3 regions of the Microbacterium arborescens genome follow, and region 2 is predicted to be linked to each of the others. Evidence: predicted binding sites of a transcription regulator. Region 2 holds the regulator's gene; each other region holds the start of a gene.
What was found. The regulator LexA, encoded in region 2, represses DNA repair genes until DNA is damaged. The targets are predictions, from matches to a motif close to TCGAACANNTGTTCGA.
Positions count from the first base shown of each region.

Region 1 (7,505 bases), 1.6 Mb from region 2:
GGCGCGAGCCGCTGGCCGAGGATGAAGGGGGCGTCGAGGTTGACCGCCATCGTGGCATCCCAGGACTGCTCGTCGAGTTCTGCCAGGGGAGGGCGGATGTTGATGCCCGCCGAGTTGACGAGGATGCCGATGTCGCCGGCCCGATCGGCGAGCTCGTGGCAGCCGGCGCGGGACGAGAGGTCGGCGACGATCCCCGCCGCGAGTCCGCCCTCCATGCGGATCTCTTCGACGGTCTCGTCGACGCGGTCCGATCCGCGTGCCGCGACGATGACCTCGGCGCCGGCCGCGGCCAACGCCCGGGCGATCCCGCGGCCGATGCCCGAGCTCCCGCCCGTCACGAGGGCGCGTCGGCCGGAGAGCCCGAAGAGACTGTGCAGATCCATCCCGCCAGCGTATTGACCGAAAGTCCGTTCGGATGAAGCGTCTAGCAACGATCGAAGATGTGTTCTATCCTCGTGTGTCATGACCGATACGACGAGCGCACACGACGTCACCCTCTGGCTCGTCGACGACATCCCCGCGCGGATGTTTTACGCGGGTCGGCGCTGGACCGTCAGCGACATCCCGACCCGGCTGCGCGATTCGGTATGGTCGCTCGCCGCGGACGATGACCGGCGGCGCGGCCTCTACGGCTGGCGCTTTCAGGCCACCGACTCGGACGGTGAGGCGTTCGTCTTCGATGTGTACTGCGGTGAGGGCGGGTGGCATGTGCACCGCGCTTACGCCTGAGTCGCCGGGGCGGGCGGCGCCATCCTCGCCATCCTCGGGTCAGATGTCGCTGAGCTGCTCGAGGAATTCGTCGGCCATCGCGACCTGGCGGGTCAGTTTCTCGCGACGCTCGGCGGCGCCCGCGCGGATCGAGTCCAGGCGGTCGCGCAGCTCGACGTCGTCGGGTGCGGCCGCGAGGGCTTCGACGACGTCGAGGAGTTCGCGCATCTCGTCGAGGCTGTAGCCGAGGGGCTTCATGCGCCGGATCAACAGGATTCGGGCGATGTCGTCCTCGGTGTAGAGGCGGAAGCCACCCTCGGTGCGTGCCGACGGGGTGACGAGGCCGATCTCGTCGTAGTGCCGGAGCGTGCGGAACGACAGTTCGGTCCGCTCGGTCACCTCTCCGATGCGCATGGTGACCTCATCGCGATTCGCCATCAAACCTCACGTTACGTTAGATTCTCGTCGGCGCATCGTGCGCCGCCCCCATTCTTCCCGCGCCCGGCAGTCGCCGCTGCGCGCGCCCATGCGATCGCCTGCCACCTCGGGTGAGGCACCGACCGAAAGGCACCGAGTGACCGCCGTCACCCCCGCCCGCGACAGCGCCGCGCGCTACCGCATCGAACCCACCGTCCTGCAGGCTCTGCGCAGCCCCCGGCTCCTGACCCGCGAGGTGTTGGCGGGACTCGTCGTCGCCCTCGCGCTCATTCCCGAGGCGATCGCGTTCTCGATCATCGCCGGAGTGGACCCCCGGGTCGGGCTCTTCTCGTCGTTCATCATGGCGGTCGCGATCGCCTTCCTCGGCGGCCGTCCGGCGATGATCACGGCCGCGACCGGTGCGATCGCCCTCGTCATCGCGCCGGTGGCGCGTGACCACGGCGTCGACTACCTCATCGCCACCGTCCTGCTCGGCGGCGCGATCCAGATCGTGCTGGCGGTGCTCGGCGTCGCGAAGCTCATGCGATTCATTCCGCGCTCGGTGATGGTGGGCTTCGTCAACGCGCTCGCGATCCTCATCTTCCTCGCGCAGCTTCCTCAGCTCTTCGGCGACGGCATCCCGTGGCTCGTCTGGCCGCTCGTCGCCGCGGGGCTCGTCATCCTCGTCGTGTTGCCGCGGCTGACGAAGGTGATCCCGGCGCCGCTCGTCACGATCGTGCTGCTCACCGCGGCGGTCGTGGCGTTCGGCTGGCAGGTGCCGACGGTCGGCGACCAGGGGGAGCTGCCGTCGAGCCTGCCCGCGCTCTTCGTGCCCGACGTTCCGCTGACGCTCGACACGCTGCGCATCATCGCTCCTTATGCGCTCGCGATGGCGGTCGTGGGGCTGCTCGAATCGCTCATGACGGCCAAGCTCGTCGACGACATCACCGACACCCGCTCGCGCAAGACCCGCGAGGCGCTCGGACAGGGGGCCGCGAACATCCTCTCCGGCGCGTTCGGCGGCATGGGCGGGTGCGCCATGATCGGCCAGACGATGATCAACGTGAAGGCGTCGGGGGCGCGCACGCGCATCTCGACCTTCCTCGCCGGTGTCTTCCTCCTGATCCTCGTGCTCGTCCTGGGCGACGTCGTCGCGATCATGCCGATGGCTGCGCTCGTGGCGGTCATGATCATGGTCACGGTGGCGACCTTCGACTGGCACAGCATCCGGCCCGCGACCCTCCGGCGGATGCCGAAGAGCGAGACAGCCGTCATGGTCATCACGGTCGTCGCCACGGTGTGGACCCACAACCTCGCCGTCGGCGTCATCCTCGGCGTCATCGCTGCGATGGTGATGTTCGCCCGACGCGTCGCGCATTTCGTGACGGTCACCCGAACTCTCGCCTCGGCCGGTGACGAGCCGGTGGCGCGTTACGAGGTCGACGGTGAACTCTTCTTCGCGTCGAGCAACGACCTGACCACGCAGTTCGCCTACGCCGACGACCCCGCGCGCATCATCATCGACATGAGCCGGTCGCACGTCTGGGACGCCTCGACGGTGGCCGCGCTCGACGCTGTCGTGAACAAGTACGAGCGGCACGGCAAGACCGTGACGATCGAGGGTCTCAACGCCACGGCATCCGCTCTGCACGGACGCCTCACCGGCAACGTCGGCGCGTCCTGATCGAGCGGGCCGGGGTGCGGAATCCGGTCGCGGCCGCCGATCAGAACGTGGTGAACGACACGAACGACGGCGGACCGAAGCGGCCCGTGGCGGGATCGATGTATCGCACCGCGAGCGTCACCGGGCCGGGTGCCGGCACCATGTATCGCGACACGAAGGTCCCGTCGGCGTCGAGGCGCATCAGGTCGTCGCGCCAAGGTGCGGCGTCGTCGACACGGGCGCGCTGGACCACCAGGTTCGGCTGACCCGTCACGCCGATGTCGAACCCGGATGCCGGCACCGACGAGCTCGCGAGGGGAGCGGTGAACGTCGGTGGCGGCGACACCGTCACAGCGGCGGGCGGGCAGAGCGACGAGAGCTGCCCGTCGACGCGCTGCCGTGCCGACAGCGCATGCCGGCCCGGGGGCAGGTAGGCCGCGGCATCCGTCTGGTCGCGTCCGCCCGAGAGGTCGGATGCCGTCCACGCGCCGTCGGCGTCTGCCTCGGTGCGGGCCCAGACCGTGCCGTTCTCGTCGATGACCTCGACGACCGCGCCGGGGGTCGCCGTGCCCGAGATCAGCGGGTAGACGCTCGGCCCGGCGCTGCTGTCGACCGTCATCGTCGGCGCGGCGGGCGCGGTGACGACGGGCGGCTGCGAGGTGCCGGGAGTCGGGGTGGGGTTCGGCGTCGGGGTGGGGGTCGGGGTGTGCTCCGAGGTGCCGGTATCGACGGGAGAGTTCGGTGAAGCCGTAGCGTCTGCCTGCGGTCGAGGCGAGCTCGGGACCGAGGGAGCGTTCGGCGCGGGGATGAGGCGAGGGCTGGGCGCAGAGCGCTCGTGCGCGTCAGGGGTCGCGTCGTGCGGCGGCTGCGCAGGCGGTTCGGCGACCGGGGGCGCCTCGGAGGTCGGGCTCTCAGACACAGCGCCGGCCGCGCGCGCGTCGGACGATGTGCGGTGCGGGTGCGGCTCTGACCCGGTCGCCCGCGGGGGAGCAGTCGTCGGTTCGGTGAGCGGCAGGGTGACGGCGATCGCCGTTCCCGCCGCGGCGACGGCAGCGACGACGACGAACAGGGGACGACGCCATCCCGACCGCGTGGCGGATCGTGCGGCTCGTCGTGAGGTCGGTGCGCCCGTGGTGGTGCCGCGCGGGGTGCTGGTGGTGATGCCGGCGCCGGTGCCGCCGGTCGCGCCCGTCGCACCTGCGGGGCCGAGGGCGAAGGTCGCGACCTGCGCAGCACCCGACTGCGTCCACGCCGTGTACGACGCGGCAGCCGGGATGCCGACCACGAGGGGAACGAGCACGAGCGCCAGCCGCGATGAGACGTCGCGTGCCTCGACCCAGGCGAGCGCGCATCCCTCGCACGTCGAGAGGTGCTGCTCGACGCGCCGCGTGTCGCGCCGCGACAGGCCCGATCGCGAATGCGCCCCGAGCAGTTCGAGGGTCTCGCGGCACTCCTCGTTGTCGGCGCGGCGGAGCTGCGCCGACACCCACGCATCGCGGAAACCGCGCCGTGCGCGCACGACAAGAGCGGATGCCGCGTTCGGGGCGAGACCGAGCAGCGGTGCGAACTGGCGCGGCTTCAGACCGTCGACCTCGCTGTACCAGAGGGCTTCCTGCCAGCGGGTGGGGAGGGTCGCGAACGCCGACGCGACAGCGCTCGAGTCGAAGCCCGCGATCGTCGACCATTCGGCGTCGGGAGCCGTCTCGTCGGCGGCATCCTCCAGGTCGGTGGCGTACACCTGCTGCTGCTGCGCGCCCCACTTGTGGGCGACGTTGCGGACCGACGTCAACAGGTACGGTCGGAACCCCATCGAAGGCCCGCCACCGCGCCGGATGGCGGACAGGATGCGGGCGAACGCCTCAGCGACGACATCATCGGGATCGAGCGACGAGTATGCGCGAGCGACGGCGTGAGCGGCGGCCGAGTGGCGCAGCCAGAGCTCGCCGTAGGCGCGTTCATCATGATTCCGGGCGCGCTCGACGAGCTCGTCATCGGACGCTGCGGCGGTCGGTGTGCGCGGCTCGTTGTCGTCGGAAGACGCCAACCTCAAGCGGTGCGGCGCCGTCGTCATCGCGACATGTGGGGGTAGGCGGACGGTCCGGCACCCAGCCGGGCGAGCGGGTCGGATCGTTCGGCATCGCCGATCGCCTCGACGTTGCGCAGATGACGGGTGAGAGTCGCGTAGACCTCGGGTGAGAAGCCGTCGCAGGCGAGAGTGGCGATCACCGCGTCGCCGCGCGACTTGTCGGTGATGAGAATGAGGCGGGCAGTGGCGCTGTCGTCGTCCGCAACGCGCGACGAGCACACGAACCCGACATCGCGGCGATGCCACGAGTGTTCGCGGGTGCTCGACCAACCCCAAGTGACCCGCACGGTCGCGCCGCTGATCTCGACCGTGGCCGGGCGGATCGCTCCGGCAGGAGTGCTGCTTCGGCGGGTTCGTATGCGACCGATCGGACACGCGGCTGACCGGAAGGTGATCGTGCTCAGACATGCCGCGGACGGGGTCCGGGGATAGTGGTGCGTAGGGGTGTGGGGCTGGTCGGGGGAGTGGTTCAGCTGGTGCCGGCGGTTGCGGGCGCCGGTGCGGGCGCGGTCGCCGGCGCGTCGGAAGGAGGGCCGGGTCCGGGTCCGGCTTCTCGTCGCCGGAGGCGCCGGGAGCGTGTTCGTCGCAGCGTGCATGCTGATGAGACACCGGCGATGGCGAATCGTGACGCGAAAAGGCGGAATTCCTTGCCGGGCGAGATCGGGTGCGGGGTGGGTTTCGCGGGGTGGGGGTCGCGGGGTGGGGGTCGCGGGATGGTGGTCGCGGGATGGTGAGGGTGGGATGGCGCCCTGGTGGGACCATTGGTTCCTCCCCACGTGGCGCCGTTCGCTGACTTTTGTGATCGAACAGAGATTCGATCGCGATGTCGTACCTCGCTGCCACAATGGGAACATGGCAGCGAACTACGGGAGCGGCGAGGTGCGATGCGGTGACTCCGCGCCCCCACAGGTGCTCGCGTTCGCGAGGTACGCGGAAGCGCTCGATCTCTCGCATGCCGCGGATGTTGCGCGGATGCGTGCGTTGGCTGACCTGGGCAGGTCGGCGTTGCGGGAGGCCCGGCGCGATGGGGTGCGGGGCATGGCGTCCGACATGGAACTGCGGTCGGTCGCGGCTGAAGCTGCCGGGATGGCGCGGTTGACCGACCGCCGGTTGCAGGGCGAGATCGACCACGCGATGACCGTCATCGATGACTACCCGGCTGTGTTCGCGGCGTGGGTGGAGCGGCGGATCGAACGCGGACACGTCGATGTGGTCGTGAAGGCCGGGGCGGGGCTGCCGGACGAGGTGCGCGGTGAGTTCGCGGAGGCTGCGATCGGCGTGTGCGAGCGGGATGTGCCCTCACGCGTACGGGGCGCGCTGGACGCGTTGGCGGCGCGGGTGCACCCGCGATCGTTCACGGAGCGGCACACGGCTGCGGCGGCGGAGCGGTGCGTGCGGGTGTTCCACGGGACCGACGGGATGTCGAACCTCGTCGCCAACCTGCCCACCGTCATCGCTGCGGGGATGCTTGACCGGCTGACGCAGATGGGACAGTCGGTGAAGGACGCCCGGGCGGAGGGTGCGGATGCTGCGGGGGCTGGCGGTTCGGGCGCGGATGCCGCGGGCGGTGCGGGTTCGGAGGTTGTGCCGGATGCGAGGACGATGGATCAGCTGCGGGCTGACATCCTCGGCGACCTCGTCCTCAGCGGAGCACCCGTGGTCGATCCGACCTACGGGACAGACCGGGCCGGTGGGCTCGGGGCGATCCGCGCACGCGTCCAGGTCGCCGTCACCGCGCAGACCCTGACCGGCGACGACGAGCACCCGGCCGAGGCCGTGGGCGCCGGGTTGATCGATGCCGACACCGCCCGCCAGCTCGCCGCGCAGGTCTCCGAATGGGATCGATTGTTCATCGACCCGATCACCCGCACCCCGGTTGAGATCGACACGTACCGGCCCACCGTCGCGATGAAGAAGCTCCTCACCGCCCGAGACCAGCACTGCCGGTTCCCCGGATGCCGCAGAGCCGCGATCCGGTGCGAACTCGACCACACCATCGACTACGCCCTCGGCGGGCACACCCACCTCCACAACCTCGCCCACCTGTGCCAGCGGCACCATTCGATGAAGCAATTCACGAGATGGGACGTGCGGCAGATCGGCGGCGGGGTCCTCGAATGGACCTCGCCCCTGGGGCGGGTCTACCGCGAAGACGTACCGACGCCGGCCGTGTGCTTCACCACCGGCACGGTGGACCCGCCACCGGATGGCCGGACCGGCGGAGCGCCGTCGCACGAACCACCACCCTTCTGACCGTGGGGTTCGGCGTTGTCCCGTGGGGTTCGGCACTGCCCCTCGGGGTTCGGCGTGGCCCCTGGGCCGGCGTTGTCCCTGGGGAGTATCGGCCGGCGGTGCTCTCCGTTCGCACGTGAGCATTCGCGGGCCGCGAAGCGATCTCGTGAAGTCGCGTCACGATGCGGGCCTCGCGGCGTCCCTCATATGACGATGCGACGACCGCATCGCGTGATCCAGACACTCCGGAGACCCATCGTGACGATCGAGCGCCGCGCCATCCCGCATCCCAGCCGCACCCACGAGCTGCGGGCCACCGCGCATCGCGTCGTCGCGGGCAGTCTGCCCGGCGCCCGGCCCGGGCGACCCACCCAGGTCGACCTGGCGCGGCTGCGCACG
Region 1 covers NZ_CP128474.1:2,868,328-2,875,832, reverse strand. Annotated here, with positions in the region: gene QUC20_RS13540 (SDR family NAD(P)-dependent oxidoreductase) at 1-383, opposite strand, end outside; gene QUC20_RS13535 (hypothetical protein) at 463-729, shown strand; gene QUC20_RS13530 (MerR family transcriptional regulator) at 769-1,146, opposite strand; gene QUC20_RS13525 (SulP family inorganic anion transporter) at 1,283-2,809, shown strand; gene QUC20_RS13520 (sigma-70 family RNA polymerase sigma factor) at 2,850-4,832, opposite strand; gene QUC20_RS13515 (hypothetical protein) at 4,856-5,161, opposite strand; gene QUC20_RS13510 (HNH endonuclease signature motif containing protein) at 5,727-7,127, shown strand; gene QUC20_RS13505 (helix-turn-helix transcriptional regulator) at 7,365-7,505, shown strand, end outside.
Region 1: QUC20_RS13510 (HNH endonuclease signature motif containing protein) is a predicted target of LexA. The motif match lies at 5,677-5,692, and genes of this name have one in related genera.

Region 2 (7,505 bases):
GTCGCACCACGTCAGCACGGGCTCGGCGAACGGCTTCATGACTTCGAGCGTCCAGTCCTGTGCGCCATACGAGTGGACGAAGTAGAACCGTTCGTCCTCCAGTCCGTCGAACAGAGTCGACCCCGCCCCTGCTCGCACGGTGTTCCAGCCCATGTGGGGCAGCACGGGTGCCTGCAGCTCGGTGACGGTGCCCGGCCACTGCCCGAGGCCCGGGGTGTCGTCACCGCGCTCGACGCCGTTGCCGAACATGATCTGCATCCCGACGCAGATACCCAGGACCGGACGACCGCCGGCCAGACGGCGCTCGATGATCTCGTCACCGCGGCTCGATCGGAGGGCCGACATGACGGCGCTGAACGCACCGACTCCCGGCACCAGGAGCCCGTCGGCGTCGCGGATCAGGCCGCGATCCGACGTCAGGCGGGCGTCGGCACCTGCGGCCGACAGAGCCTTCACCGCCGAGTGGACGTTGCCCGACCCGTAGTCGAGCACAGCGACGAGCGGCGCCCTCCCGGTCGCGTCGGCCCCGGTCGCGTCGCCCTCGGTCATAGGGCGCCCTTCGTGCTGGGGATGCCGTGTACGAGCGGATCGAGCGCCTTGGCCTGTCGGAACGCGCGCGCGAACGCCTTGTACTCCGCCTCCGCGATGTGGTGGGGGTCGCGCCCGCCCAGCACCGTGACGTGCATCGTCAGGCCGGCGTTGAACGCGATGGCCTCGAACGTGTGCCGCACGAGCGACCCGGTGAAGTGTCCGCCGATGAGGTGGTATTCGTAGCCCTCGGGCTCGCCCGTGTGGACGAGATAGGGGCGCCCCGAGATGTCGACGACGGCCTGCGCGAGCGCTTCGTCGAGCGGAACGAGCGCGTCACCGTAGCGGGAGATGCCCGACTTGTCGCCCAGGGCGGAACGCAGCGCCTGCCCCAGCACGATCGCGACGTCCTCGACCGTGTGGTGCGCGTCGATGTGCGTGTCGCCCGTCGCGCGCACGGTGAGGTCGGTGAGCGAGTGCTTCGCGAACGCCGTCAGCAGGTGGTCGAAGAACGGCACGGTCGTCTCGATCGTGCTGCTCCCGGTGCCGTCGAGGTCGAGCTCGAGCTCGACGCTCGACTCGCTCGTGGCGCGACGGATGCTGGCCGTTCGGGGGCTGGTCATGCCTCCGAGTCTATCGAGGCCAGTGCCTCGAGGAAGGCGGTCGTCTCGTCTTCCGTACCGGCGCTGACACGCAGACTGCGCGGGATGCCCACGTCGCGCACGAGGATGCCGCGGTCGTACAGCGCCTGCCACGTGCGCTGCGGATCGTCGACGCCGTCGAACAGGACGAAGTTCGTCCAGCTCTCGTAGGCGCGGTAGCCGAGTGCGTCGAGCGTCGCCGACATCCGGTCTCGCTGCGCGACGATCTCGTCGACCATGCGCAGCATCGTCGACGAGTGCGACAGCGCAGCGGTCGCCGCCGCCTGCGTCAGACCGCTCAGGTGGTACGGCAGGCGCACGAGACGCAGGGCGTCGATCAGCGTGGCGTCGGCCGCGAGGTAGCCCACGCGCGCGCCGGCGAACGCGAACGCCTTGCTCATCGTGCGCGACACGACGAGCCGTTCGCGACCTCCGAGAAGCGTCAGAGCGGAAGAGCTCTCGCGCGGCGCGAACTCCTGGTAGGCCTCGTCGACGATCACGATGCCGTCGGTCGCGTCGTAGACAGCCTCGATGACGTCGAGACCGAGAGGTGTGCCGGTCGGGTTGTTCGGGGCGCAGAGGAAGACGACGTCGGGCCGCAGATCGGCGACCTGCGCTGCGGCGGAAGCGGCGTCGAGCGTGAAGTCGGGCGCACGCGTCCCCGCGACGTACTGCGCGCCGGTCGCGCGCGTCAGCAGCGGGTACATCGAGTAGGTGGGGCCGAAGCCCATCGCGGTGCGGCCCGGTCCGCCGAAGGCCTGGAGCAGGTGCTGCAGCACCTCGTTCGATCCGTTCGCAGCCCAGATCCGATCCGCCGTGAGACCGTGGCCCAGGTACTCGGCGAAGGACTCGCGCAGGTGGGTGAACTCTCGATCGGGATAGCGGTTGACATCTCGCAGGGCACGGGCGACGGCATCCAGGATGTCGTCGGCGACCTCTTCGGGAACCGGATGCGTGTTCTCGTTGACGTTCAGCGCGACCGGGAGCGGCGCCTGAGGGGCACCGTACGGGGTGAGGCCTCTCAGATCGTCTCTGAGGGGCAGATCATCCAGACTCGGGCTCATCCCACCCATGCTAGGCCGCAGCGCGTCGTCGAGTGACCGAACTCGGCGGACTCACCGCGCGCAGCAGCTCGTCAGCTGGCGCCCGTGTACTCGAGCGGGATGGCCAGCGTCTGGCCGGCCTCGAGCTGACCCGAGCCGAGCGCGTTGAGTCGGACGATCGCGTCGACGACGTCGCGGGGGTCGGCCGCGGGGGCGACCTCTTCGGCGATCGACCAGAGGGACTCCCCCGACATCACGGTGACGGTCGTGAACGAGCCCGCGGGCGCCCCTGCGTCGTTCGAGGCGAGCGCGCCACCGCCGGAGAGTGCGACCGCAGTGATGGCGACGACCGCCGGGAGGGCGGCGATCGTCGCAACGACGCGGCGTCCGCGGCGCGTCATACGCAGGCGGGTACGGGGGGCCGGTGCGAAGCGGGCATCGATCGTGGTCATGACATCTCCTCGGGAGCGGTAGGAAGATTCGCCCTCGCCTCTCGGCCGGGAGAGACGGGTGCGAACTTCGGTTCCGAACGTATCTTCGATATTGTGTGGTGTCAACCACCCACCGAAATCGGAGACCGATCGAAGAGACACGCGGAGCGTTCCGTGATGTCGCCGTCGTATCGGGCTACCTTTTCGACAGCGAGAGCCCACCACGAACCTCCGACATCGGGTCGGGGACGGGGCGTGACGACAGGAGACCGGCGGTATGAGCGAGAAGCCGCAGACGCGACGACGCAAGAATCTGAGCGACAAGCAGCTCGCGATCCTCGAGGTGATCCAGCACGCGATCGCCCGCAACGGCTATCCGCCGAGCATGCGCGAGATCGGCGACGCGGTCGGCCTCAAGTCGCTCTCGAGCGTCACCCACCAGCTGAACCAGCTCGAGCTCAGCGGCTACCTCCGCCGCGACCCCGGCAAGACCCGGGCGATGGAGGTCCTGATCGACCTCCCCGGCACGGCCGGTGAGAACCCGGCCGATGCGGCGCCCGCTCTCGGCGACGCCGCCCTGGTCCCTCTCGTGGGCCGGATCGCGGCCGGGGTCCCGATCACCGCCGACCAGCAGGTCGAGGAGATCTTCCCGCTGCCACGCCAGCTCGTCGGCAAGGGAGAGCTCTTCATGCTCAAGGTCGTCGGCGACTCGATGATCGATGCGGCCATCTGCGACGGCGACTGGGTCGTCGTGCGCGCACAGGCGACAGCCGACAACGGAGAGATCGTCGCCGCGATGCTCGACGGCGAGGCGACCGTGAAGACACTCCGTCAGCGCGACGGTCACACCTGGCTCCTCCCCCGCAACTCCGCCTTCGAGCCGATCCTCGGCGACGACGCGACGCTCCTCGGCAAGGTGGTCGCCGTCCTCCGCGCCGTCTGACCCGCGCGCCGCCGCGCACCTCCCGTCATCTCGCCGCGGGGTGCCGCGGCTCGCGTAGCGTGGCGGTATGTCGCAGCAACTGCCCTACGGTTCCTGGCCTTCTCCCCTGACCGCATCGTGGGCGAGCTCGTCGTCACTGCGCCTCGACGGCGCCGGCTTCGTCGGCGATGAGGTCTGGTGGGGCGAGTCGCTGCCCGACGAGGGCGGCCGCGTCGCCGTCGTGCGCCGCCGAGGCGACGGCGAGGTCGAGGTCGTCCTTCCCGCCCCCTGGAACGCCCGGTCACGCGTCCACGAGTACGGCGGAGGTGCGTGGGCGGTCTCCGATGACGGCGATCTGTTCTTCGTCGACAAGTCCGACCAGCGCATCCGTCGCCTCCGCCCCGGCGGCGAGCCCGAGGCGCTCACCCCCGACGAGAGCGGCACGCACTACGGCGGGCTTCGCTGGCAGCGCGGCGTCCTGCTCGCGGTGCGCGAACGCGAACGCTCAGAGGGCACTCCCGAACGCCACATCGTGCGCATCGACGGCGCTACGGGCGCCCACGCTTCGGGCGTGACCGAGCTCGCGGGCGGCAGCGACTTCGTCGCCCAGCCCGCCCTCTCACCCGATGGCTCGCACCTCGCCTGGGTGGCCTGGGACCACCCGGACATGCCCTGGGACCGCACCCGCATCCGCGTCGTCGACCTCCGCGCCCCGCACCGGGTCCGTGACGTCGCCGGTGGCAGCACGGCCGCGCTTCAGCCGGAATGGACCCCCGATGGCCAGCTCGTCGTCGTCGACGAGCCGACCGGGCGCTGGAACCTCTACCGCGTCGACCCCGACGCCGACGCGAACCCGGCCCCGATCTCCCCCGCCGACGCTGACACAGGCGGCGGGCTGTGGGTGCTGGGAACCCGCTGGTACGCGCCGCTCGATGACGGCCGCGTCGTCGCCGTCCGCACGCACGGATCGGATCAGCTCGTCGTCATCGACCGCGACGGTGGCGCCGTCCCGCTCCCGGTACCCGCCACAGCGCGGCTGCAGATCGAGGATGTCGCGGGCAGCAGCGCCCTCGTCAGCGGCACGATGCCGGGCGCGACGGGGCTGTGGATCGTCGATCTGGACAGCGGCGAGGCGACCGCGGTGCGCGGCGGCGCTCCCGATGTCGATGCGGCATGGATTCCGCACGCCCGTCAGCTGACGACCGAAGGCCCGCACGGCCCCGTGCACGCCTTCGCCTACCCGCCGACCAATCCCGACGTCGAAGCGCCGACCGATGAGCTGCCACCGTACCTCGTGTGGGTACACGGCGGTCCGACCTCGCATGTGGGCGGTACGGCGGACAGCAAGGTGGCCTACTTCACCAGTCGCGGCATCGGCGTGCTCGACGTCAACTACGGCGGCTCGACGGGCTACGGCCGCTCGTACCGCGAACGACTGAAGGGCCAGTGGGGCGTCGTGGACGTCGACGATGTCGCGACCGCTGCCCGAGGGCTCGCCGCCGACGGACTCGCCGACCCGTCACGTCTCGCGATCGAGGGCGGCTCCGCGGGCGGCTGGACCGTGCTCGCGGCGCTGGTCGGAACCGACGTGTTCGGTGCCGGCGTCTCGCGGTACGGCGTCGGCGACGCACGCGCCTTGGCGGCTGAGACGCATGACTTCGAGGCGCGCTACCTCGACGGGCTCATCGGCCCGCTGCCCGAAGCGGAGCAGGTCTACATCGAGCGGTCGCCCCTGAGCCGGCCGGAACGGTTCCGGGTGCCGCTGCTGCTTCTGCAGGGCGACGAGGACGCCGTCGTGCCCCCGGCGCAGGCGGAAGCCATCCGCGACGCTCTCGTCGCACAGGAAGTGCCCCATGCCTACGTGTTGTACGCGGGCGAGGGCCACGGGTTCCGGCGCACGGAGACGATCGTGCACGCGCTCGAAAGCGAGCTGGCATTCCTCGGCCAGGTCTTCGGCTTCGACACCCCGGGGGTCGCGCCGGTCGAACTCGACTGAGCCCTCGACCCGGTGCCCCGAGCCCTGAACATGGCGGGCTGATACACCCGAGCGGCAACTCAGACGGCGTAGGGTGCGAGCTCGGCGGCGAGGCGCTCGGACACGTGAGCATGCACGGCGGTGCCGTCCTCCTCGTGCGAGGTCGCGACGATGTGACCGCTCTCGTGCACAGCCGAGATCAGATCGCCCCGGTCGTACGGCACGAGCGCACGCACCTCTACCGCGGGCAGCGGAAGCGCGTCCTCGATCGCCGCGCGGAGGTCGTCGATCCCCTCGCCGGTCCGCGACGACACGAAATGAGCCGTCGGCTCGAGCCCGCGCAGCAGCAGCCGCGCGTCATCGTCGACCAGGTCGGCCTTGTTGAACACGACGAGCTCGCGCGTCGCACGCGCACCCACGTCGCCCATCACGTCGCGGACGGTCGCGAGCTGCGCCGCCGGGTCGGGGTGCGACCCGTCGACGACGTGCACGATGACGTCGGCGCCCGACACCTCTTCGAGCGTCGACCGGAAGGCTTCGACGAGCTGGTGCGGCAGATTGCGCACGAATCCGACGGTGTCGGTGAGCGTGTACACGCGCCCGTCAGCGGCCTCGGCCCGGCGCACGGTCGCGTCGAGCGTCGCGAACAGCGCGTTCTCGACGAGGACTCCCGCGCTCGTCAGCCGGTTGAGCAGACTCGACTTGCCGGCGTTGGTGTATCCGGCGATCGCCACGGAGGGGATCGTGTTTCGCCGACGCTCGGCGCGCTTCGCCTCGCGAGACGGCGCGAACTCGCGGATCTGCCTGCGCAGCTGCGCCATGCGCGTCCGGATGCGGCGGCGGTCGAGCTCGATCTTCGTCTCACCCGGACCACGCGAGCCCATGCCCGCGCCGCCTGCGCCGACCTGTCCACCGGCCTGACGGCTCATCGACTCACCCCACCCGCGCAGGCGCGGGAGCAGGTACTCGAGTTGCGCGAGCTCGACCTGAGCCTTGCCCTCGCGGCTCTTCGCGTGCTGGCTGAAGATGTCGAGGATGACGGTCGTGCGGTCGATGACCTTGACCTTGGCGACATCCTCGAGCGCACGCCGTTGGCTCGGAGCGAGCTCGGTGTCGGCGATCACGGTGTCGGCGCCGACCGCGGCGACGAGATCGCGCAGTTCGGCCGCCTTGCCGCGTCCGATGTAGGTGGCGGGATCGGGATGCGGCCGCCGCTGCAGCACACCGTCGAGGACGACCGCGCCGGCGGTCTCGGCCAGCGCGGCGAGCTCGCGCAACGAGTTCTCGGCGTCCTCGTGCGACCCCTGCGGGTACACGCCGACGAGCACGACGTTCTCGAGTCGCAGCTGCCGGTATTCGACCTCGGTGACGTCCTCGAGCTCGGTGGACAGTCCCGGGACGCGGCGCAGCGCGGCGCGCTCCTCGCGATCCCACTGGTCGCCGTCGGTGTCTCCGTATGAGACGGTCGCCGCATCCTGCAGCGCCTGCGCGCCGCCGAACACGCGCATCGACGAGCGCGTCTCGGCGCTCGCGAGCACTCGATCGACCGGATCCACCGCGATGTCGTCGTCGCCGTCGGGGGTGGTGATTTGCGTCATAACTCTCTTCCCGGGATGCCCGTGCCCGGGCATCCGTGAATTCTAGTCTCCCGCCGGATTGCCCGGCTCCGATACGCTCGGATGCATGGGGAGCGATCACTACTTCAGCGCGTCCCCGTCCAGCGAACAGAACCTCCGCCGCATCCGCGTGACCCTCGCGGGTCGTGCCGTCGAGGTCACGACCGCGGGCGGGGTGTTCAGCCCTGACCACGTCGACTCGGGCACGGGGGTTCTTCTGGCCAATACTCCGCCGGCACCGCCCGGTGGGGATTTCCTCGACCTCGGCTGCGGCTGGGGGCCGATCTCGCTGTCGCTGGCTCTGGAGTCGCCTCACGCCACGGTCTGGGCCGTCGATGTCAACGAACGT
Region 2 covers NZ_CP128474.1:1,072,223-1,079,727, reverse strand. Annotated here, with positions in the region: gene hisH (imidazole glycerol phosphate synthase subunit HisH) at 1-549, opposite strand, end outside; gene hisB (imidazoleglycerol-phosphate dehydratase HisB) at 546-1,151, opposite strand; gene QUC20_RS05045 (histidinol-phosphate transaminase) at 1,148-2,233, opposite strand; gene QUC20_RS05040 (LysM peptidoglycan-binding domain-containing protein) at 2,305-2,664, opposite strand; gene lexA (transcriptional repressor LexA) at 2,921-3,586, shown strand; gene QUC20_RS05030 (dipeptidyl-peptidase 5) at 3,654-5,561, shown strand; gene hflX (GTPase HflX) at 5,621-7,138, opposite strand; gene QUC20_RS05020 (class I SAM-dependent methyltransferase) at 7,224-7,505, shown strand, end outside.

Region 3 (7,505 bases), 890 kb from region 2:
CTGCGTGACGCACGTCGGCCACGACGGCGCGGGCCACTTCGTGAAGATGGTGCACAACGGCATCGAGTACGCCGACATGCAGCTCATCGCCGAGGCCTACGATCTCATCCGCCGAGGCACGGGCAAGTCGCCCGCCGAGATCGCCGACATCTTCGCCGAGTGGAACCGCGGCGAGCTCGAGTCGTACCTCATCGAGATCACCGCCGAGGTGCTGCGTCAGACGGATGCCGCGACGGGTCGGCCGCTCGTCGACGTGATCGTCGACCAGGCGGGCGCCAAGGGCACCGGAGCGTGGACCGTGCAGACCGCGCTCGATCTGGGCGTTCCCGTCTCGGGAATCGCGGAGGCCGTCTTCGCGCGGTCGCTGTCGAGCCACCGTGAGCAGCGCGACGTCTCGGGCTCGCTGCCCGGCCCCGACGACGCCTCCTTCACGGTCGACGACGCGGACGCCTTCATCGAGCAGGTGCGCCTGGCGCTCTACGCCTCGAAGATCGTCGCGTACTCGCAGGGCTTCGACGAGATCCGGGCTGGAGCGGCCCAGTACGGCTGGAACATCGACCTCGGCGCCGTGTCGAAGATCTGGCGCGGCGGCTGCATCATCCGCGCGCAGTTCCTCAACCGCATCGCCGACGCATACGCGACCGGTGACGAGCTCCCCGTCCTGCTGACCGCGCCGTACTTCGTCGAGGCCCTCGGCCGCGCCCAGGAGGCCTGGCGCCACGTCGTGCAGGCCGCGGCCGGCGCCGGCATCCCGGCCCCCGCCTTCAGCTCGTCGCTGTCGTACTACGACGGCCTGCGTGCGGAGCGCCTGCCGGCCGCTCTCATCCAGGGCCAGCGCGACTTCTTCGGTGCGCACACCTACAAGCGCATCGACAAGGACGGCACCTTCCACACCCTGTGGTCGGGCGATCGCTCCGAGGTCGAGGCCGAAGACACGCACTGACCTCATCGCACCGATGATCGGGCCCCGGCGAGCATCGCTCCGCCGGGGCCTTCGTCGTCGGAACGCGCGCGACCGGGATCAGAGCCAGTCGTTGTGCTTGAAGATCCCGTAGAGGCCGGCGCTCAGAAGCACCATCAGCCCGAGCGCCATCGGGTAGCCCCACGGCTGCGCGAGCTCGGGCATGAACGTGAAGTTCATGCCGTAGACGCTCGCGACGAAAGTGGGGGCGAACCCGATGGCCGCCCACGATGAGATCTTCTTGACCTGCTCGTTCTGACGTACCTGGACGACGGTGAGGTCTGCCATCTTCTCGTCGAGACGCTGGTTGACGAGCGTCGCGTGGATCGTCAGGGCATCGTCGAGCGTGTGCCGCATCGACTGCACGCGCTCCGCGACGTACTGGGCGCGCCCGCGAACGTCATCCCATCCCGCTGGCTCCGCCCCCGCCGCCGCGTCGGTGAGCGTCGTGCCCAGTCGGGTCAGCACGTCGGGCAGCGGCGACGTGGCATGGGCCAGGTCGATCACCTCTCGCTGCAGGTCGAAGATGCGCCGCGAGACGTCCGGGCCGTCGCCGAAGAGCTGGTCCTCGATCTCGTCGATGTCGTTCTCGACGCCGTCGAGCACCGCGCGATATCCGGTCGTCACGCGTTCGGCGAGCACCCACATGACCGATCCCGGTCCGCGGCGCAGGAGCTGCGGGTGCGATTGGAGCCGGCCGCGGAGCTCGTCGAGGTCGATCCGATCCGACCGCGTGACCGTCACGATGAGATGGCGCGCGAGGAAGACGTCGATCTCGTCGCAGCGGACCGTCTCGGAGGCGTCGTCGTAATGCGCGGGCTGCAGGACGACGAACGCATGATCGCCGTACCGTTCGAAGATCGACCGCTGGTGCGGCCGCAGTGCCTCTTTCACCGCCATGGGGGACATCCCCAGCTCGGCCGCGCGGGTCTGGATCTCGGCGTCGTCGACGTCGATCAGCGCGATCCAGGCGAAGCCCGCGCGCTCGCGCGCGAGTGCGGCCGCCTCATCGGGCGGGAGATCGTCGCGCACGACGGAGCCGTCGACATAAACCGCCGTCTCAACGTTCGTCATGACGTCACCGTATGCCACCGCGCATGCTCACAGCGCAGACATAGCATCGTCCATAGCTTCTCCATAGAGAACGCCTGACAATGGCATCATGACCACCCCAGCACCCGCCACACTGCAGCGTCCCGACGGCTCCCCGCTGCGCGTCCTCGTCGTCGACGACGAACAGATGCTCACCGACCTGCTCTCGATGGCGCTCAAGATGGAAGGCTGGGAGGTCCGCTCCGCGGCATCCGGATTCGAAGCGCTCTCGCTCGCACGCGAGTTCGAGCCCGACGCGATGGTGCTCGACATCATGATGCCCGACCTCGACGGGATGTCGGTGCTGCAACGGCTCCGCCAGTCCGGTGACGACGTTCCCGTGCTGTTCCTCACCGCGAAAGACTCCGTGGGCGACCGGGTCGCCGGGCTGACGGCAGGCGGCGACGACTACGTCACCAAGCCGTTCAGCCTCGAAGAGGTCGTGGCACGGCTGCGCGGCCTCATGCGGCGCGCGGGCACGGCGACCGCGGGCGGTGTCGACCCGGTGCTCCGCGTCGGCGACCTCACCCTCAACGAGGATTCGCACGAGATCGAGCGGGCCGGGACCAGCATCGAGCTCACCGCGACCGAGTTCGAGCTGCTGCGCTACCTCATGCGCAACCAGCGCCGCGTCGTCTCGAAGGCGCAGATCCTCGACCGCGTGTGGAACTACGACTTCGGCGGCCGTTCCTCCGTGGTCGAGTTGTACATCTCGTACCTGCGCAAGAAGATCGATGCCGGTCGCGAGCCGCTCATCCACACCGTCCGAGGCGTGGGCTACATGATCAAAGCGCCGCAGTGACCTCCGCCCCCGACCGCAACGCGGTGCGCGAGCGTACGGACCGTCGGCCGCGCAAGCGGTGGACGCTGCAGACCCGGTTGATGCTGACCGTGGTCGGCGTCGTCGCGCTGACGCTGATCTCGAGCGCGGTCGGTCTCGCCACGACGATCGGCACGGTGCTGGTCTCAACCGTCACCACCAACGCCGAATCGCTCACGCGCGGACTCAAACTCTTCGACAGCAGCGGGTACGTCGTGCGTGTGCGTTCCGCAGAGGAGACGATCGCCGGCACGACGGGTCTCCCTTACGGATACACACTGCTGGTGCAGGACCCGCGCGGTCCGATCACCGGTGCGACCTTCGACGGCGACGAGGGAGTGCGCGACCTCACCGCCGCGGAGCTGAACGATCTCGCTTCGACGGACCTCAGCGCCCTTCCGGCGACGATCGAGATCGGCGACCTCGGCGCGTTCCGCGTCGTGTCATTCACAGCCGGCGACATCACCGGGCTGGGCGCTCTTCCGCTCGCTCAGGTCGACGGGACTGTCGCAACCGTCGTCACCACGATCACGATCGTGACCGTCGGTGGCCTTCTCCTCCTCAGCGCGGCGATCGCGGTTGTCATTCAGCGCTCGCTCCGGCCGTTGCGCGTCGTCGCTGACACCGCGACCCGGGTCGCGTCGCTCCCCCTTGCGCAGGGAGCCGTCTCCATCAGCGAGCGCGTACCCGAGGAGGAGACCGACGACCACGATGAGATCGGCCGCGTCGGAGCAGCACTGAACACCCTCCTCGATCATGTCGATGCGTCCCTCGTCGCCCGCCAGCGCAACGAAGAGCGCATGCGATCGTTCGTCGCCGACGCGAGTCATGAGCTTCGCACGCCCCTCGCCTCGATCCGTGGATACTCCGAGCTCTCGCTCCGCGCGATGCGTCAAGGTGTGCCGGGCGTCGAAGAGACCACGACCGCCGCGCTCGAACGCATCCAGGCGCAGTCGCTGCGCATGACGAGCCTCGTCGAGGATCTGCTCCTTCTCGCTCGGCTCGACGAAGGACAGGAGCTCGTCTACGGAACGGTCGACCTCACGGCCCTCGCCATCGACGCGGTGGCCGACGCCCGAGCGGCAGGCCAGGATCACGAGTGGCGCCTGGATGTCGGCGATGAACCGGTCGTCGTCGCGGCGGACGCCACCCGCATCACGCAGGTCGTCGCGAATCTCCTCGCCAATGCGCGCGTCCACACCCCAGCCGGCACCACCGTCACCACGGCAGTGCGCGTCACCGACGGTACGGCGGTCCTCTCGGTGCACGACGACGGCCCCGGCATCGACCCCGCCGTCGCCGATCACATCTTCGAGCGTTTCTCGCGCGGCGACAGCTCGCGGGCACGCCAAACCGGCGGCACAGGCCTCGGCCTCTCGATCGCCCGCGCCATCGTGGCGGCACACGGCGGATCACTCACGGTGCAGAGCGAGCCCGGCTCGACCACGTTCGAGCTCCGGCTGACCGCGCGACCGTCTGATCCTGGGACGGGCGCGGGGGCAGGCGCGGACGGTGAGGCGGGGGCGGGCGCCGCTCCTGCCGGTGATCCCGATGGCGAGGGGTCGCGATGACGCATACCGAAACGCGGGTCGTGGCGATCCGGCACGGTCGCGTTCAACCGTCCGGCTCGTGGGTGTACGTGTGGCTCGACATCGAGACGGGCGACATCGCGTACGTCGGGGCCACCGCGTACGAGCCGGCGCTGCGTGCGCACCTGCACCTCGAGAACGACGATCCGCAGCTCGGGCGCGTGCGCGCCACGGTGGACAGGTACGCCGAGCGCGACTTCGACGTTCTGGTGTTCGAGGTGCCCGCCGATGTCGATCGAGGCGTCGCGAAGCGGCACCTGGAGGCGCGCCTGCGCTCGGGGGTGGCCGCGGGGCGACCTGCGGGGGCGGATGTGACGCCGACGGATGGTCTCGAGGCTGAGGTGCGGTCCGTGTGCAACTTCAGCGATGACGTCGTTCGCATTATCGCGCAGCGGCGGGCTGCCCACCGCCCGTAGCGTCGGGGGCGGGAGACGCGGTCTCAACTCGAGAGGGCGCTCGTTCTCAGGGCTGTGCCGATGAGCTGGCCCGGCGGTTCCTCCCCACACGGTGGCCTGGGCGAGTTTCATTCTTCGCATCTTTGTTCGATGTGTATGTCGGATCTGGCTGTCACAATGGGAACATGTCAGCCAACGCAGGTGGTGGGCCGGGTGGGGGCGTCGTCTCGCCGCACGCCCGAGCGATCGCGGCGTACACCGAGACGTTGGCGCTGGTGCATCACGCGGATGTCGCGTCGGTGCGGGCTCTCGCCGAGCTGGGTCGGTCGGCGCTTCGCGAGGCGCGCCGTGACGGGGTGCGCGGGATGGCGTCGGACATGGAGCTGCGGTCGGTCGCGGCAGAAGCGGCGGGGTTGGCGCGGCGCAGCGACCGGCGACTGCAGGCCGACATCGACCACGCGTTGACGATCGTCGATGACTACCCGGCCGTGTTCGCGGCATGGGAGCAACGGCGAATCACCCGCGACCACGTCGACGTGGTCGTGAAAGCGGCAACCGGGCTGCCCGGCGAGGTGGGGGAAGAGTTCGAGGCCGCCGCGATCGCCGTCTGCGAGCAGGACATCGCCACCCGGGTCACACCCGCCCTGCGAGCCCTGGCAGAACGGCTCCACGACCGCACATTCACCGACCGGCACCGAGACGCCGCCGCGGGGCGGTGCGTAAGGGTCCTGCACGGGGCGGACGGAATGTCCGATGTCATCGCGACCGTACCGACCGTGATCGCGGTGGGGATGCTCGACCGGCTCACCCAGATGGGACAAGCCGTCAAGGATGCCCGGGACGTGGGTGGTCGCGGTGATGCGGTGGAGGCCGATGCTGCACCTGACGCCCGGACGATGGATCAGCTGCGTGCTGACATCCTCAGCGACCTCGTCCTCGGCGGCACGCCCGTGGTCGACCCGACCTACGGGGCCGACCGGACCGGCGGGCTCGGCGCGATCCGCGCACGCGTGCAGGTCACCGTCACGGCGGAGACCCTGGTGGGCCGTGACGAGCACCCCGCCGACGCGGTCGGTGCCGGACCGATCGACGCCGACACGGCGCGTGAGCTCGCGGGACAGGTCTCCGAGTGGGACCGGCTCTTCATCGACCCGGTCACCCGCACCCCGGTCGAGATCGACACCTACCGACCCACCCTGGCGATGAAGAAGCTCCTCACCGCTCGTGACCAGCACTGCCGGTTCCCCGGATGCCGCAGGGCCGCGATCAGGTGTGAGCTCGACCACACCGTCGATTACGCCCTCGGTGGCCACACCCACCTCCTCAACCTCGCCCACCTCTGCCAGAGACACCACTCGATGAAGCAATTCACCCGGTGGGAAGTGCGGCAGCTCGGCGGCGGGGTCCTGGAATGGACCTCACCCCTCGGACGGGTCTACCGCGAAGACATACCCGTGCCCGCCGTCTGCTTCACCACCGACACGACCGACACGGCCGACCCGCCACCGGGCGAACCGCCACCCTTCTGATCCCCGCCCGCCCCGCGCTCGGCGTGGGCTGGTGCTCGCTCGCTCGCTCGCCCGCGCGCTCGCCCGCACGCCCGCACGCCCGCACGCATGAAGACGAGATGCGCGGGATGAAATCGATCACGCAACGCCTATCAGCCCGAGCCGCTTTCGCACGGGAAGCCGGAGTGTTACGCAACGAGAACTGCCCGTGCCAACCCGAGCGTCGGCACTGACACAGCACCTCACCACCGCACGTCGACGCCGCGCCTCGGCCGTCAGTCGACGACCCGCAGCGAGGGACCGTCTCAGTATCCGGCGAAGGCGTCGGTCGTGAGCGATCGGGCCTTCGACAGCGCGGGAGCCAGTTCGGCGATGAGCCGAGGTGGGCCGGAGATGAAGGCATGCCGATCGCCGAGATCCGGGACGAGACCGGCCAGCGAGGCGGCGCTCAGCCGCTCTCCCCCGGTCCAGCGCCAATGATCCGGAAGGTTCCGAGGCTCATCACGCGTCACCACCATCACCGGGATGCCCGCAGCAATGATGTCGTCGCGGAATGCCAGCTCCTCGGCATCCGATGCGACGTAGATCATGACGACGTCGCGACGCTCTCCAGCCAGGCGCATCTCACGCAGCTGCGACACGAAGGGCGTCACGCCGATCCCCGCAGCCACCAGCACGACCTTCGCGTCCGTCCGCGCCGGCAGCACGAAGTCGCCCCAGACACCCGTGACAGGAAGATCCCGGCCGGGCTCCACGACCGCGAGGGCCTTCTTGTAGCTCGACTGAGAACCCTCACGGATCGCGATCCGAACCTCCGGCAGCTCCGCAGGCGCCGAGACGATCGAGAACTCTCGCCGTGTGCCCCGCGCATCTGGTCGGCGGTGCGGGACCTCGAGCTCGAGGTACTGTCCCGGGCGGAATCGGAAGCCGCGATGAGCCCGGAACGTGAGCTCGCGAACCGACGGCGTCAGCGCCCTGCGCTCCACGAAGGTCAACCGCACCGCGGCGCGGTAGGCGAAGAAGAAGGCGAGCAGGTTGCCGATCAGCAGCGCGCGCTCCTGCCCGAGACTCACGTCGCCGATCAGGATGGGCCACCCGGCAAGAGCCCCCACGAGCGCGGCGACCGCGTACTGCTGCCGC
Region 3 covers NZ_CP128474.1:1,961,108-1,968,612, forward strand. Annotated here, with positions in the region: gene gnd (NADP-dependent phosphogluconate dehydrogenase) at 1-943, shown strand, start outside; gene QUC20_RS09355 (magnesium and cobalt transport protein CorA) at 1,022-2,035, opposite strand; gene QUC20_RS09360 (response regulator transcription factor) at 2,124-2,855, shown strand; gene QUC20_RS09365 (sensor histidine kinase) at 2,852-4,444, shown strand; gene QUC20_RS09370 (hypothetical protein) at 4,441-4,878, shown strand; gene QUC20_RS09375 (HNH endonuclease signature motif containing protein) at 5,043-6,386, shown strand; gene QUC20_RS09380 (FAD-dependent oxidoreductase) at 6,671-7,505, opposite strand, start outside.
Region 3: QUC20_RS09375 (HNH endonuclease signature motif containing protein) is a predicted target of LexA. The motif match lies at 4,993-5,008, and genes of this name have one in related genera.